2 regions of the Desemzia sp. FAM 23988 genome follow, and region 1 is predicted to be linked to the other one. Evidence: riboswitches for the same ligand, from Rfam matches in the RefSeq annotation. Region 1 holds a riboswitch; the other holds the start of a gene.

What was found. Region 1 has a riboswitch for lysine ahead of dapF (diaminopimelate epimerase). Riboswitches for the same ligand answer to the same signal wherever they lie in the genome.
Region 2: it holds a riboswitch for lysine, as region 1 does, so the genes downstream of both, ACEN4L_RS09660 (YfcC family protein) here and dapF (diaminopimelate epimerase) in region 1, are expected to answer to the same signal.

Annotation. Positions count from the first base shown of each region.
Region 1 is NZ_JBGQQS010000008.1:64,261-71,828, reverse strand. Features, by position in the region: gene dapD (2,3,4,5-tetrahydropyridine-2,6-dicarboxylate N-acetyltransferase) at 1-446, opposite strand, end outside; gene dapF (diaminopimelate epimerase) at 488-1,273, opposite strand; lysine riboswitch at 1,362-1,533, opposite strand; gene ACEN4L_RS06300 (pyridoxal phosphate-dependent aminotransferase) at 1,668-2,858, shown strand; gene ACEN4L_RS06295 (hypothetical protein) at 3,020-4,213, opposite strand; gene ACEN4L_RS06290 (amidohydrolase) at 4,460-5,659, shown strand; gene ACEN4L_RS06285 (histidinol-phosphatase HisJ family protein) at 5,970-6,770, shown strand; gene ACEN4L_RS06280 (DMT family transporter) at 6,917-7,568, shown strand, end outside.
Region 2 is NZ_JBGQQS010000017.1:7,089-14,656, reverse strand. Features, by position in the region: gene ACEN4L_RS09680 (YrrS family protein) at 1-20, shown strand, start outside; gene ACEN4L_RS09675 (YcjF family protein) at 234-1,436, shown strand; gene thpR (RNA 2',3'-cyclic phosphodiesterase) at 1,456-1,995, shown strand; gene ACEN4L_RS09665 (NUDIX hydrolase) at 2,034-2,654, shown strand; gene ACEN4L_RS09660 (YfcC family protein) at 2,712-4,112, opposite strand; lysine riboswitch at 4,266-4,412, opposite strand; gene ACEN4L_RS09655 (LytS/YhcK type 5TM receptor domain-containing protein) at 4,600-6,372, shown strand; gene ACEN4L_RS09650 (LytTR family transcriptional regulator DNA-binding domain-containing protein) at 6,353-7,087, shown strand; gene ACEN4L_RS09645 (carbon starvation protein A) at 7,224-7,568, shown strand, end outside.

The DNA of each region.
Region 1 (7,568 bases):
AAAACGGCGCCGGCGCCGATGTGACAATTTTTACCAACGATAGCTCGGCCACCGAGAACTGCTCCCATATCGATCATACTATTTTCGCCGACAATAGCGCCAATATTGATGATAGCCCCCATCATGATTACTGCATGGTCGTGAATCTCTACTTGATCTCGAATGAACGCTCCAGGTTCTATTCGTGCATTTACATTAGTAGTATCCAGTAAAGGCACAGCACTATTTCTACGGTCGTATTCTAGTTCAACATCATTGATACGCTCTTTGTTCTCTTCAAGGATGGCTTTCAAGTCTTCGTAATCACCGAAGACAACTTTTGATAGTCCTTCCCCAAATACTTTACAATTAGGGAAATCAATGGCTTCGTTTAGATTGATGTAAGCTTTCACAGGTGTTCGTTTTTTAGCTTCTTTAATAAATCGGATAATTTCTTGTGCGTTCAATATTATTTCCTCCTAAGAATTCAATAGTTAAGTCACTAAAGCTATTTTTTGTATTCAAACACAGCGGGTCCATTCATGAAAATGTCCTCTGTACCTGAGATAGTCAATGTTCCTTGTTCTAGATGTACTTTTACACGATCTTCAACTAAACCTGCGTCTCTAGCTACCACAAAGCTGGCGCTGCAGCCAGTACCGCAAGCCAATGTCCAGCCGACACCACGTTCAAATGTTCGCACGATGATTTCTTTACGATTCAGCACTTGGACAAAATTGACATTTGTTTGGTGAGCAAACAATGGATGATGGCACAGTTTTTCTCCTAAATCGGTCTCCAGCATGGCTACTGCATCTTCTACGAAAACAACTGTATGCACAGTACCCATAAACAAACTGGTGAACGTGACGTCTTCTCCATCAATAGAGATTGTCCGATTGATGTAAGGAGCATCGTCAGCAGCATCAAAAGCATGGTTTGAGTAATCAGGTCGACCAATATTTACTTCGCAGTAGAACGGCTCATTTTGAAGAATGTCTACGTTCATCTCACCAGCTAATGTTTGTACAGGAAATCGTTCTTCTGTGGTCAAACCTTTGTCTAGGACATATTTGGCAAAACAACGAATCCCATTTCCGCACATTGGAGCTTCGGAACCGTCACGGTTAAACAGCAGCATCTCTAGCGGATTTTGTTTGACGACGATTAAGCCATCTGTATCAAATTGTTCTGAACTACACAAAGAGGTAGCCTCCATAGAATAGTCTTTTCCATTCTTGAAATCCGTGATCACAAAGGTATTTCCGCAGCCGTTATATTTGTAAACAGACATATACAAAACTCCTTTTTACAATTTTTTCCTCAAACAATAAAAAAAGACACCATTTCTGGCGTCTTAAATGTATACAATGGTTATGTAGACAGATGATAGCGCCTCTGCTTTTTAAGCAGGAGTGATATAGGTATTTCCCATATCCCCACGATATAAAATCTGCCGATTTCAATCGTTCGGCAATGGCTGCCTTTCATACATCGTCATCGAATGCCTTCTCTGGTGTATTACTCATCTACATTGCTACCTCTATTAAATTGTAAGTTGCTTTTTTGATGTTTTATATACTACCATTAAATTTTTCTGTTGTCTATTTGTCAGGAAAAAAAATTAGATATTGTATTTTTTCTGCAAACTGGTACACTTTTTTTCATAAGCAAAAAGGAGTGATCGAATGAAAGAACGATTGAATGAAGACGTCCTTAAAGTAGAGACGAGTGAGATACGAGCATTTAATCAGTATGCAGTAGACAATCAAGCCTCGCTTTTTCTGACTTTGGGGGAACCAGATTTTCCCACACCAGCACCCATAAAAGAAGCTGCGCTCGATTCTCTGAATAAAAACCAGACTCATTACTCATCAGCGCAAGGGAGCCTTGAGTTGCGAGAGGCGATTTGTGCATTTGAGAAAAAAACCAATCACATCGAGTATTCACCAGAAGAAGTAATGATCACGGTTGGTTCTACTGAAGCTATTTCAACGGCTTTAGCCACTTTACTCAACCCTGGGGAAGAAGTCATTATTTTACAACCGGCTTTTCCTTTATACCGTCAATTGATTCAAATGAACAGCGGAGTATGCGTGCCGATCGATACCTCTACTAATCAATTCCAACTTTCCAAAGAGATGTTGGAGGCGGCCATTACCGATAACACAAAAGCTATCATCATCAATTCGCCCAATAATCCTACAGGAACGATTCTTAATGCGTCTTCGTTAGAAGTGATTTATGAGGCCGTGAAGAAACACCAACTTTTTGTGATAAGCGATGATGTTTACAATCAATTGTTATTTACCGAACAACCTGAGCAATTAACTAAATACCAGGATATTCGTAGTTACATCATCATCTGTCAAAGCTTCTCGAAACCTTATGCGATGACTGGATGGCGTATCGGCTACTTATTAGCTGATTGGGACTTTATCGAAGAAGCCCTCAAGATTCACCAATATGTACTTTCTTGTGTCAACACCTTTATTCAAGATGCAGCTATAGCAGCACTGGATTACAATATCGAAGAGATGCTGAATTCCTACCGCTTACGGAGAGATTACGTATACAACCGCTTGAAAACAATGAATGTAGATGTGGAATTGCCTGATGGTACTTTCTATATATTGCCGTCTATCAAAAAATATGGGCTATCTTCATATGATTTCTGCCAGAAGCTAGTTCTTGAACAAGGCGTTGCGCTTATTCCAGGCAGTTATTTTGAAGCAGACGATTATGTGCGGATCAGTTTTTGTGTAGATATGAAAGTCTTAGAAGCGGCAATGGATAAATTGGAGATTTTTCTTCTGCAACTCCAAGTGAAGAAAAATTCAGACAAGAGAGAGCAGGACAAAAGACATTTTGACCATTGAATATAAACCAGCCTCCCCTTATGAGATGCTTTTTCTCATAAGGGGAGGCTGGTTTATAGGCATGTGGTCAGGCTTTTGGAACGCATTTAAAAGCACCCGTTTAATATGTGACAGAGATAAAGACTATTGTCCCAGTCCCTTTTTTTTCATAACGCAGATGCTTATCCTACAAGATTTATCAATAATGGTGCTAAGAATCCTGCTAAGACAACTGATCCAATGGATACTGTCACAAATCCACCCACAAGCATTTTAGGCGTCACTGAATCGAGAAATAATTGGCGTTCTTCGCTGTTTGAGAAATTGCTGTTGGCTACTTCAGCAGGCAAAATGGCTGTACCTGGAAAACCAAAGAGAGCCGTTATTCCTAAAGCGATACTCATCCAAGGTGAGATCTTTAAAAAACGACCGACCAATAAGGAGAAAAGCACATTTCCAATCGTTCCAAAAACAATAGTCGCTAATAAAGCTGGCAGTATATCTAGAAATACGTCAGGTGTGGCTGAAGCTAAATTGGAAAGGATGACTACAATTAGTGCTGGCATAGCCAAGCCGTAAGAATTTGCTTTTGTCAGAATGTTTTTTTCTAAAAAGCCCAATTCACTGAACAATACCCCCATTAATAAAGACATAATATTGGCATCGATCAATTGGAATCCTAATAAAGAGGTTAGCCCTTTAGCAGCAAATGAGGCTAGTAGAGCTACTACAGCAACCTTTGCTAAATAAACGTTTCCTGATTGGTATTTTTCAGGTAAGTCAGAAAATATTTTATAGGGGGAAGTTGTTTCTTCTTGTTGTACGCGCTCGATTTCGTTGTTGCGGTATTTTTCTTTAAACGATTTAACTTCTTTTTTCAGAGCCCAGCTGGCGATCGGATATCCGGCAAAACCTTGGACAACGACCAATAAAGAAGCCAGTAAAGCTAAATCGCTGCGTCCAATTGCATTAGCAGCTTCTGACATTTGAATCGCTGCAATCACGCCTCCAGATAAAGGTGGAGCTCCAACTAAGGCTGTCTCTATGCCCATCAATGGAGTAACGACCAAAAATAGTGCCACTGTAATTCCTATAATTGCTGCAACACAGATCACTACGGTTTTCCATTGTTCTTTTAATTGTTTGATATTCAACATCGTTCCCATATGAACCAGCAAGAAACCAATTAAAATGCTTCCGATCTGTAACAACATGGAGTCTTGGAAAATAGAGGTAGGCATTCCCAACCAAAAAGCGATTAAGAAGAAAACAGATGCGGTGAATAACATAGAAACAATACTTTTGGTTCTCACAGCGATCACATCGCCAAGGGCATAGATACAAAAAATAATCGTGATGGAAACTAAACTATTCATAAAAATCCTCATTTCTTTTCTTTACAGTAATGTGTTAAATGATAAAATAGTTAGAATATTTTGTCAATTCTAATTTTCTCACAAATTAAAGACACTGAGTTATTTAAAAACGTTGATACACCAATCTAAAAAGTAATGAGAATTCGATTTGACAAATGAAAAATGAATCGTTATAGTGAGAATTACAAAATATTCAGACAATTCAATTACTGCATAAAAGCAGCTGAACCTAAAGGAGCCGAGAGAATGAGTCAAGATACCATTACATTAACCAATCCCGTTAAAGAATTGATAGCTTCTAAAGAAAAGGAAATGATCGCTTTTCGTCGGCACTTGCATGCGAATCCAGAAGTGTCTTTAGAAGAATTTGAAACGACTAAAACAATAGCTGCTAAATTAGATGAATTAGGTATTTCTTACCGCTTAACAAAACCAACGGGGGTCATCGCTGAAATCAAAGGTGCTAAACCTGGAAAAACTGTTTTATTGCGTGCTGATATGGATGCTTTATCGGTTCAGCAATTAAATGAAGTAGAGTACAAATCAGTTGAAGAAGGAAAAATGCATGCTTGCGGGCACGATGCTCATGTGTCTATGCTGATGAATGCAGCTTCTGCGTTGAATCAATTAAAAGATACTTTCGAGGGTACAGTACGTTTAGTCTTCCAACCAGCTGAAGAAATTGCGGAAGGTGCAAAATTGATGGTGGAACAAGGTGCTGTTGATGGAGTAGATAATGCTTTTGGCATCCACATTTGGGCTCCTGGAAAAGTAGGAACCGTTTCTTGTCCAGCTGGACCTTCTTTTGCCGCTGCAGATATTGTGAAAGTAGATTTTGTCGGAAGCGGCGGTCATGCAGCACAGCCGCATTTAAACATTGATGCAGCTATCATGGCGTCCCAATACGTAGCGAATGTGCAATCCATTGTTTCTCGCGTAGTCGATCCGATGCAACCAGCTGTTGTGACCTTAGGAAAAATGGAAGTCGGAACACGTTTTAACGTTATTGCAGAAAATGCTCACATTGAAGGTACTGTGCGGACATTTGATCCGGCTACGCGCGATAAAGTAGAAGAATGTATCAAACATTATGCGGAAGAAATCGCCCGTATGTATGGCGGACAAGCAACGGTAGAATACCAACGGATGACTGAACCGGTAAACAATGAAGAAAGAACCGCTAATTTGGTTCAACAAGTTGCTGCGCAAGCTTTTGGCGAAGCGGCAGTCGATAATTGTCCTCCTACAATGGGTGGAGAAGACTTCGGTTACTATATGATGCAGATTCCTGGCGCATTTGCCACCGTTGGTAGTGGGAATCCGGATAAAGATACATGTTGGCCCCACCACTCTGGGCGTTTCAATGTCGATGAAGAAGCGTTAAAAGTCGGAGCAGAGCTGTATGCGCAATATGCACTGGCTTATTTAGGACAAGGTCAATTTTAATTAAACTTTACTCTGTGAGAGAAGGCGGGACTTCTTTTACAGAGTTTTTATTCATTCTTACAAGGAAATTCCGAATGTCGCGAATAAGGCTATGTGTAATGTTGTAAAAGAAACGAATTCTTAACGGCTAATTTACCTGAGTTTTACTTCCATCCTCTATAATGAAAGTGTTGGATGGGAGGACTTCCCATCATATAATAGTGTTAAAAGGCAGATGAGGTTCTGATGGGAATGAAATGCTTCATCTGCAAATAAAGCAAGTAAACAAGCACTAGTCTCTAAATAAGGTTTTAAAAGAGAGGAGTTTCCCATGCATTACTATGATCAACACATGCATACTCATTTTTCACCAGATTCTGTCGAAACTTTTGAACACTACTTGGAACGGTCAGCTGGTAAAAACTTGATCACAACAGAACACTTGGACTTCTTTAGTACGGAGCAAGCATCAGATGATGTGATTCCAGATTTTGACGGATATTCCGCGGAAATCGAGCGTTTGAATCAACTCTATGGCAATCGTATCTTAAAGGGAATAGAAGTTGGGTTTACGTATCCAGATAAAGAGAGAATTCAAAAGTTTTTGAAAGATAAAGATTACGATTTGATACTGATGAGCATCCATCACAATGGCAAATATGGATTCATGCAGTTGAGTAACGATGATGTTCCTTTAGAGAATCAACTGAAGGAATATTACAACTTGATGCTGCAAGGTGTACGTGAGTTCAAAAATGCCAATGTATTAGCTCATTTTGATTTCGGTCTGCGAAGTTATGAAGTGAGTGTAGCGGAATTAAGGATTGTAGAACCAAAGCTAATGGAGATTTTTAAAGAGGCCGTTCAACAAGATATGGCACTAGAATTGAATACGAGAAGCATGTACAGATACGGAAATGCACACCTCTATGAATATGCTATCGATCTTTATCGTTCTGTAGGTGGCACCTTATTTACTGTCAGTTCAGATGCACATGTAGTAGAAGATTATGAATTACGCTTTAAAGATGCTTTTACTATGCTGAGAGAGCATGGAGTAGATCAACTAGCAGTTTTTCAAAAGCAACAGCCGACTTTTGTCGAACTGCCTCAAAATGTGAGTGCTCAATAAATTGCAAGAGAAGAAGCAGTCTTAGGAGGCTGCTTTTTCTCTGCACACAATGTTATAAAAATCTAAAAACTTCCCCTTTTTCAAATTCAGTATGCTACTATATACATCAACAGCTTCATTTGGATAGGTAAAGGGGAAGTGGCTCTATGATGGGCGGAAAAGTAAAGGTTATACTATCGATGTTGATTTTTGGAACGCTGAGTATTTTTGTTCGGCAAATCCCACTGGAGACTAATCAGATTGCGTTTTATCGTGGAGCATTAGGAAGCCTATTTCTTGTGGGGACTCTGCTGCTTAAAAAAGAGCGGATCCCGTTTAAATCGATTCAGAAAAATGGGAAGTTTTTGCTGCTTTCGGGCTTTGCTGTAGGAGCCAACTGGATTCTTTTGTTTGAAGCTTATCGCTATACAACGGTTTCAAATGCGACAATCAGCTATTATTTTCAACCGATTATGCTGACGTTGTTGGCGCCGTTAGTGCTTAAAGAAGCTTTGACAGTAAAAAAATTCAGCTTTGTCTTACTGGCTATGATCGGAATGGTTTTTATTATCGGATTCAGCGGCAGCTCTATGGGATACAACCACCCGTTAGGCATCGGATTTGGCCTGACAGCAGCTTTGTTTTATGCTATTGCCATTATCTCTAATAAAAAAGTTACAGGCCTTAGCGACCTTCATTTGACCGCATTAACGTTGATCATCGCTACCGTCATTTTATTACCGTATGTATTGCTGACCACTGGACTTGGAACGAGCCAACTGACCATGCCGTCACTTCTGTCTTTGCTGGTATTGGGAA
Region 2 (7,568 bases), on a different contig from region 1:
CGGATAATCCATACAACTAAATCAGTCATAGCAAATAACCCCTCAGTTTGGAGTATAAACTTCATCTGAGGGTTTATTTTTATCCTTCCCACAAGACTGACAGCAAAATCTGAGAGGTTCTTCCTGTGCTGATAAATGCTTGATTTCTTCCGATTAAAACCACAGTGTGATAAACTTGTTCTAAACAATCCAATTACAAACGTAAAAAATAGAGTTGCTTGGAGGCTGGAAAAATGAAAAAGCAAACTGATTTTAGTGTAGTGGAAGAAATACTCCACAAAACAAAAGAAGAAGTCGCCAATATGCATCCGATCAACATCCTTTTAGCAGGAAAGACCGGAGTTGGAAAAAGTACGTTGATCAACAACGTCTTTAGAGAACGCCTAGCTGCTACAGGAGTTGGAAAACCGGTAACTCAACATTTGAGAAGAATTTCCAAAGAACATATTCCTATCGTATTGTATGATACCAAAGGACTCGAACTCAAAGAAGAGACTCAGCAGACAGTCAAAAAAGAGATCTTTGATACGATCAAAAAAAGGAAAGAGTTGGGCGTTAAAGAAGCGATCCATGTAGCTTATTACTGCATCAATGCCAATTCTTCAAGGATTGAACAAATGGAGATCGACATGATTCGAGAACTAAGTGCTCATGTGCCTGTTATTATTGTTCTGACACAATCTATGGGAGAACCTGCAAAAGAGTTCAAATCATATATTGAAAACCTGAATTTGAACGTAGTCAGTGTGATCAATGTGATGGCTGAAGACTTTCGCATCACAGATGAATTGTCCATTCCTGCTTTCGGGCTAAATGAATTGATTCAAACGACTTTTGAAATCATACCGGAAGAAACTAAGGAAGCTTTTAATAATGCCCAGCAAGTTGACATTGCGTTGAAAGCCAAGTCAGCTCGCAATTGGGCAGTGAAGTATATTGTTTCGTCATTCGGTATCGGCTTTGTACCTATTCCTTTTTCAGATGCCTCTTTACTCGTTCCGATGCAAATAGGATTGCTGGCTCATATCACAGCTATATTTGGTATTTCCATGGATAAAGCCACGATCACTAGTTTAGTTGCTGCAATTGGCGGAACAGGCGGCGCTACATTTGCTGGTCGATACATCGTATCCAATATCGTCAAATTCATTCCTGGTGCAGGAACGATTGCTGGTGGAATCATCAGCGGGACCACAGCTTCAATGATGACTACTGCTCTAGCTATGAGCTATATTGAAGTATTGGCGGTCATCGCTAAAGGGGAAAAAGATGACAAATATCCAGACTTGAAGAACATTGAAACGTTGATGCGAGAAAAATTTGAAGAACGACTGAAAAAAGGCGGTAAAGAAAAATCCATTGATTCTCTTTCCGACATTCAAACCGAAGATCCTCAACCAAAATCAAAGAAAAAATGGTGGCAACGAAAGAAATAATAGAAGGGTGACCCACATTATGCGGATATTTATCGGTATTGAATTAAGTTGTCCTGTCAAAGAAAAGTTGTTCGAATTGCAGCAGCAGATTCGTCCATATGTTGTCAAAGGTCATTTCACTTCTCTAATGAACTTCCATTTGACGCTGCAGTTCATTGGAGAAACACCCCATAGCGATATCTTAAGGTCAATTGTTTCGTCTGTAGCAGGAGATTCAAAACCTTTTGACCTTTCCTTAGATCATCTAGGTCAATTTCTCAAAAAGAATAAATCCATCTTATGGGCTGGTCCTGATTCTGATCAACAGTTAAATGAATTGTACGAAAAACTCCATCAACATTTTTTGCACCACCATTTAGAGATGGAAAAGAGGTCATATGCTCCTCACGTTACATTTGGCAGGAATATCGTACTCCTTGATTCTTTTGAGCAAATGAGACAAGAATTGAATTGGAAAGCTGTTCCTGTAACGATCGACAACATCACTTTATTTGAAAGTACTCGTATCCATGACCAGTTGGTCTATCGTCCAATTGCAAGATATCAAATAGGTCTCTAGGTGCGGGTGCGAAAAGACAGAAAAGAGGGGAGAATCATTTGTTAGAAAACATCCAACATTTTTTTTCAGAATATCAACCAAAAGCATTACACGTCAAAAGAGAATATGCTGTCCTGATCCCGATCATCATGGTGAAAGGATTTCCGCATATCTTATATGAGGTCCGCAGTCAGCATATTTCTCAACCAGGAGATACGTCTTTTCCAGGAGGTAAAGTAGAACTAGGAGAAAGCTATCAAGAGGCTGCCGTACGAGAAACGATAGAAGAATTGCAGATCCCAGGTGAATCCATCCAAGTTATCGGAGAAATGGATTTTATCGTCCAAAACAATTCTATTATCCATTCTTTTATAGGAGAAATTAAAGGGATCGATATCAAAGACATCGTTTGGAACGAAGAAGTGGCTGAAGTGTATACAGTTCCACTACGGTACTTCATGAAAAATGAGCCTGATTACTATTCGGTGGACATGATGATGAATTACCCTAAAGATTTCCCTTATGATCGTATTCCAAATGGGAAAAACTACAAATTCCGTCATGCGCGAAATCAGATTGCTTTTTACAATTTGGATGATCATTACTTATGGGGGTTCACCGCTTCATTGACACAACGATTGATCAGTTTAGTGAAAGAACACCATTTACTAGACAACTAAAGACACAAAAAAGTGAGGCGCACGATGCAGCCTCACTTTTTTTGTGTCTTCAGTTGATTAAAAAGGACCATATTGAATAGCGTTTGCGATCAATAAGAAAATCAGTCCGATAGTCAGCCAGATTCCCATCAATTTACCGATAAATTTCAACCAAGTATCATAAGAAACTTTAGCAATCGATAATTGTGCCATTAATACACCAGATGTCGGAATGATTGAATCCATAAAGCCATCTCCGAATTGGAAGGCCAGTACAGCCGTTTGTCTAGTGATACCAAGAGTATCAGCTAACGGAATCATAACTGGCATTGTAGCAGCTGCTTGTCCGCTGCCTGAAGGAATGAAGAAGTTAACGACGATTTGTGTAAGGTACATCCCCACAACAGCTAATGAGTCTGGTAACGAACTGATTACATTAGACAAACCATTGATTAACGTATCAATGATCAACCCATTTTCCATGACCACTAAAATAGAGCGAGCAACACCAACAACTAGGCCGGCAAAGACCATTTCTTTTGCTCCCACAACAAAGGACTCCGCAATTTCACTGGGTCTCATTCTGGAGATGAAACCCGTTAAAATCCCCATTCCTAAGAAGACTGAACCAATCTCTACAATAAACCAGCCATATTGGAATACACCGTAACCGATGATGGCAAATCCGCCGACAAATACAAGCAACGTTGCTAAATGGCGCTTAGTGAATGGAGGAAGGTCGTCGAAATTGATGGTCCCTTCCGTCACATGAGTGCCTTTTTTACGGTTGTACAACAAACTATTTTCTGGATTTTTTTTCACTTTTTCTGCATAACGCATCAAGTAAGCAGAAGTAACGATCCACAAGATCGCTAAAATAATTAACCGGAAACCGACTCCCGAGAATAAAGGCAATTCGGCAATTTCCTGAGCGACTCCGACAGAAAACGGGTTCATAAAACCAGCGAAGAAACCAATGGCTGCTCCCAGTGAAATCATCCCCAAACCAACTAAGGCATCGTACCCTAATGCTAAAGCAAGTGCGACTCCAATGGGAATAAATACAATCGTTTCTTCAGAAAGCCCCATTGTAGATCCTAAAATACCAAACACTAAGATCAAAATAGGGATGACCCATTTTTCTTTTCCTTGTAATTTTTTAACCAGCAAGCTGATCCCCGAACTGATCATTCCTGAATCGGTAATCAGTTGAAAAGCACCACCTACAATAAATAAGAAAAAGATAATGTCAGCTGTCTCTGTCATTCCCGTTGGAATAGACTTTAATACATCAAATAAACCTTGTGGGTTAGAATCCACTACTGTATAGGAATTCGGAATAACAACTGTCCGTCCATTCACCTCAGTTCGTTCAAATTGCCCTGCAGGCAACACATACGTTAGAATCGCCATCACAATTGTAAAAGCTATCAGCGTTACAAATGTGTGAGGGATTCTAGACCTTTTTTGTTTCTCCATGGTAAATCCTCCTAATCATTTCTTGAAACGAAATACTACTAAATAAAATGTATTCCCTTGAGTACAGAAGCAGAGTAAGCTCTTAAAAAACGCAAAAAGACTATGAGCAAAAGGGCCCATAGTCTTTTCCGTTATACTATACCTTCTGCCCGCAATATGAAGAGCTCTCCTAAAAACAAATTTGGGCAATTTGTTCAGGCAGTGTTACGCTTATTTAGCGTAACCCCAGTACATCTGCACTTCGGCGATAATTCCTTTCAGAAAACCCTACTCTTAATTACCGCAGCCTCTACATCACATTGAATAATATTCAGTTTCTTAACCGCTACAAACTATACAGGATTCACTTTATAATTGCAATATTTTAGGGGGAAATTCTAAGAAAAAGGGCATTTTTTAATTCAATGCAAAAAATTATTTGAATAAAATCTCACTATTTTGAAAAGATTAGTGTAGACTAAGAATAAATGAATAGGAGGCGTGAAAGGTGTTTTCATTATTTATTCTCATGCTTGAAAGAGGCGGTCTAATTATTATTCTGGCTTATTTGCTGATCAATATTCCTTATTTTAAAAATATTTTGACAAATCGCTCTCGGATGAGTTCGAAGCTCAAATTAATTGTGATGTTTAGTGTATTTGCTTTTATTTCTAATTACACGGGTGTGGAGATCAATCAAGACGAAATGATCGTCAATCAATTTGTCACACAATTATCTGCAAATTCTGCTCTAGCTAATACACGTGTATTAACGATTGGTGTATCTGGATTGATCGGCGGCTCATCCGTCGGTATTATTGTCGGTCTTGTTTCAGCTGTCGTCCGCTTCTTCCAAGGTGGAGGCGATGTTCACATTTATATCTTGTCTTCAGTACTGATTGGATTGTTTTCCGGTTATTTCGGTAGCCGATCCATCCAAAAGAACACTTACCCAACTGCTTATGAAGGCTTGGTGTTAGGATTTATGATGGAACTGATCCAAATGGGGTGTATTTTCTTATTGGGAAGCGATTACGCCGAATCGTGGAGCTTGATTCGGTTCATTGCTTTGCCCATGATGCTGACGAACAGTATCGGTACAGGTATTTTTCTCTCCATTATTGAAACGACTCTTCACCAAGAAGAACAGACAAAAGCCGTCCAGACTCATGATGTGCTGCAGCTGGCAAATCAAACGATGCCTTACTTTCGTTCCGGATTGAATGAAGAATCGTGTGAAAAAGCTGCTCGAACGATCCAACAATTTATGAAAGTGGACGCTGTGAGCATTACCAATCAAGAAAGGATTTTGGCCCATGTAGGAGCAGCTAGCGACCATCACATTCCTTCTCTTGAGATATTGACCGACTTGTCGAAAAAAGTTTTGCATACCGGAAAGGTCAGTGAAGCCCATTCTCAAGAAGAGATCGGGTGCAATCATATGGGCTGTCCATTAGAAGCAGCAATCGTGATCCCGTTAAAATCCAAACAGAAAACCATCGGGACCTTAAAAATGTACTTTACAGATAAAACACAACTTACCTTTGTCGAGCGTCAATTGGCAGAGGGATTAGGCAATATTTTCTCCCAACAAATCGAATTGGGAGAAGTTGAATGGCAAAGCAAATTATTGCAAGATGCTGAGATCAAATCGCTTCAATCACAAGTCAATCCGCATTTTTTCTTTAACACGATCAATACTATATCCGCGTTGATCCGTATAGACAGCGAAAAAGCCCGCTCGCTGCTGCTTCAGTTGAGTCAATTTTTCCGTTCTAATTTAACGGGAGCTCGAACCAATTTGATTCCTTTGACGAAAGAACTGCAACAAGTAGAAGCCTTCCAACGCTTAGAAGAAGCCCGCTTTCCTGAGCGCTATCAACTAGAGGTCCATTACGATAATGGATTGGAACAAGTCTTGCTGCCGCCTTTTTTGATTCAAGTATTAGTAGAAAACGCCTATCGACATGCTTTTAAAGGGCGAAAAAAAGGAAATCAAGTGACAGTGGACATTCGCAACCAAGAAGAGGCTATTCAAATCAGTGTGCAAGACAATGGAGTGGGCATCGATCCAGAGGTTTTGGACAAATTAGGCAACGAAATCGTATCTTCAAATAAAGGTTCGGGTTCAGCCATCGAGAATCTGAATAAGCGATTGATCAGTTTATTTGGAGAAAATGCTCACTTACGTTTTGATTCTACTGAGACTGGGACGACTGTATCTTGTATTATACGTCGAAATGACTTAGAGGAGGAAAAGAATGCATACCTTAATCGTTGATGATGAGCCTTTAGCCAGAAATGAGCTGGCTTATTTATTAAAACCGCTTCCTGAAATCTCGTCTATCAAAGAAGCGGATTCTATAGAAGAAGCGATCAGTGTTTTGATCGATCAGCGGATTGACTTGATATTTTTGGACATCCATTTAACAGAAGAGAGCGGATTGACGTTAGCTAATAAATTAAACCTGCTTCAACATCCGCCGATCATTATTTTTGCGACGGCTTATGATGAATATGCCTTGCAAGCCTTTGAGTTGAATGCGAGGGATTATGTTCTTAAACCTTTTTCATTGGACCGGATCCAAAAAGCCGTCCAAAAAGCGCATCAAAGTTTTTTAGCAACTACTGCTCAAATTTCATCTAATACTCCAGAAGCAGCAAGAGAAGATACGATACCTGTCCAGATAGAAGAACGGATCATCTTAGTGAAAGTTCAATTGATCATCGCGATCAGTATCAACAACAGGGAATTAAATCTTCATACAGAAGAAGGAACCTATACTCTACATGGAACATTGAATGCCTGGGAAGAAAAGTTATCTTCTGATTCATCTTTTATCCGAGTACATCGTTCGTTTATTGTAAATCAATCGAAAATAAAAGAGATCCAACCTTGGTTTAACCATACGTATCAATTGACAATGGAGAATCAGTTAAAAGTTCCCGTAAGTCGTTCGTATATGAAACCCTTTAAGGAAAAAATCGGATTATAAATATGAAATTCAGAACTGCAGGCGTGCATCTCAGCCTGCAGTTCTGTCATTTCAGTAAAAAACAGACCAATTTCCGTAAAATACAAGTAAAATAATCTTGTAAATTGAAAGGGTATTCATAAAAGGAGGAGAACAAATGGTTACGTTAATTGGCGGGATCATCTTATTAGTTTTAGGGTATTTTACGTATGGGAAATACATTGAGAAAAATTTCTCGATCGATCCGGATCGTAAAACACCCGCAGAGGTGCTAAAAGACGGGTATGACTTTGTACCGATGTCAAAAGGGAAAAACGCTATTATTGAATTATTGAACATCGCAGGAACCGGACCGATATTTGGACCGATCATGGGAGCATTATACGGACCCGTAGCTTATATCTGGATCATTGTGGGGTGTATTTTTGCAGGAGCTGTACATGATTATATGTTAGGGATGATCTCTCTAAGAAATAACGGGGCTCATTTGCCGGAATTGGCC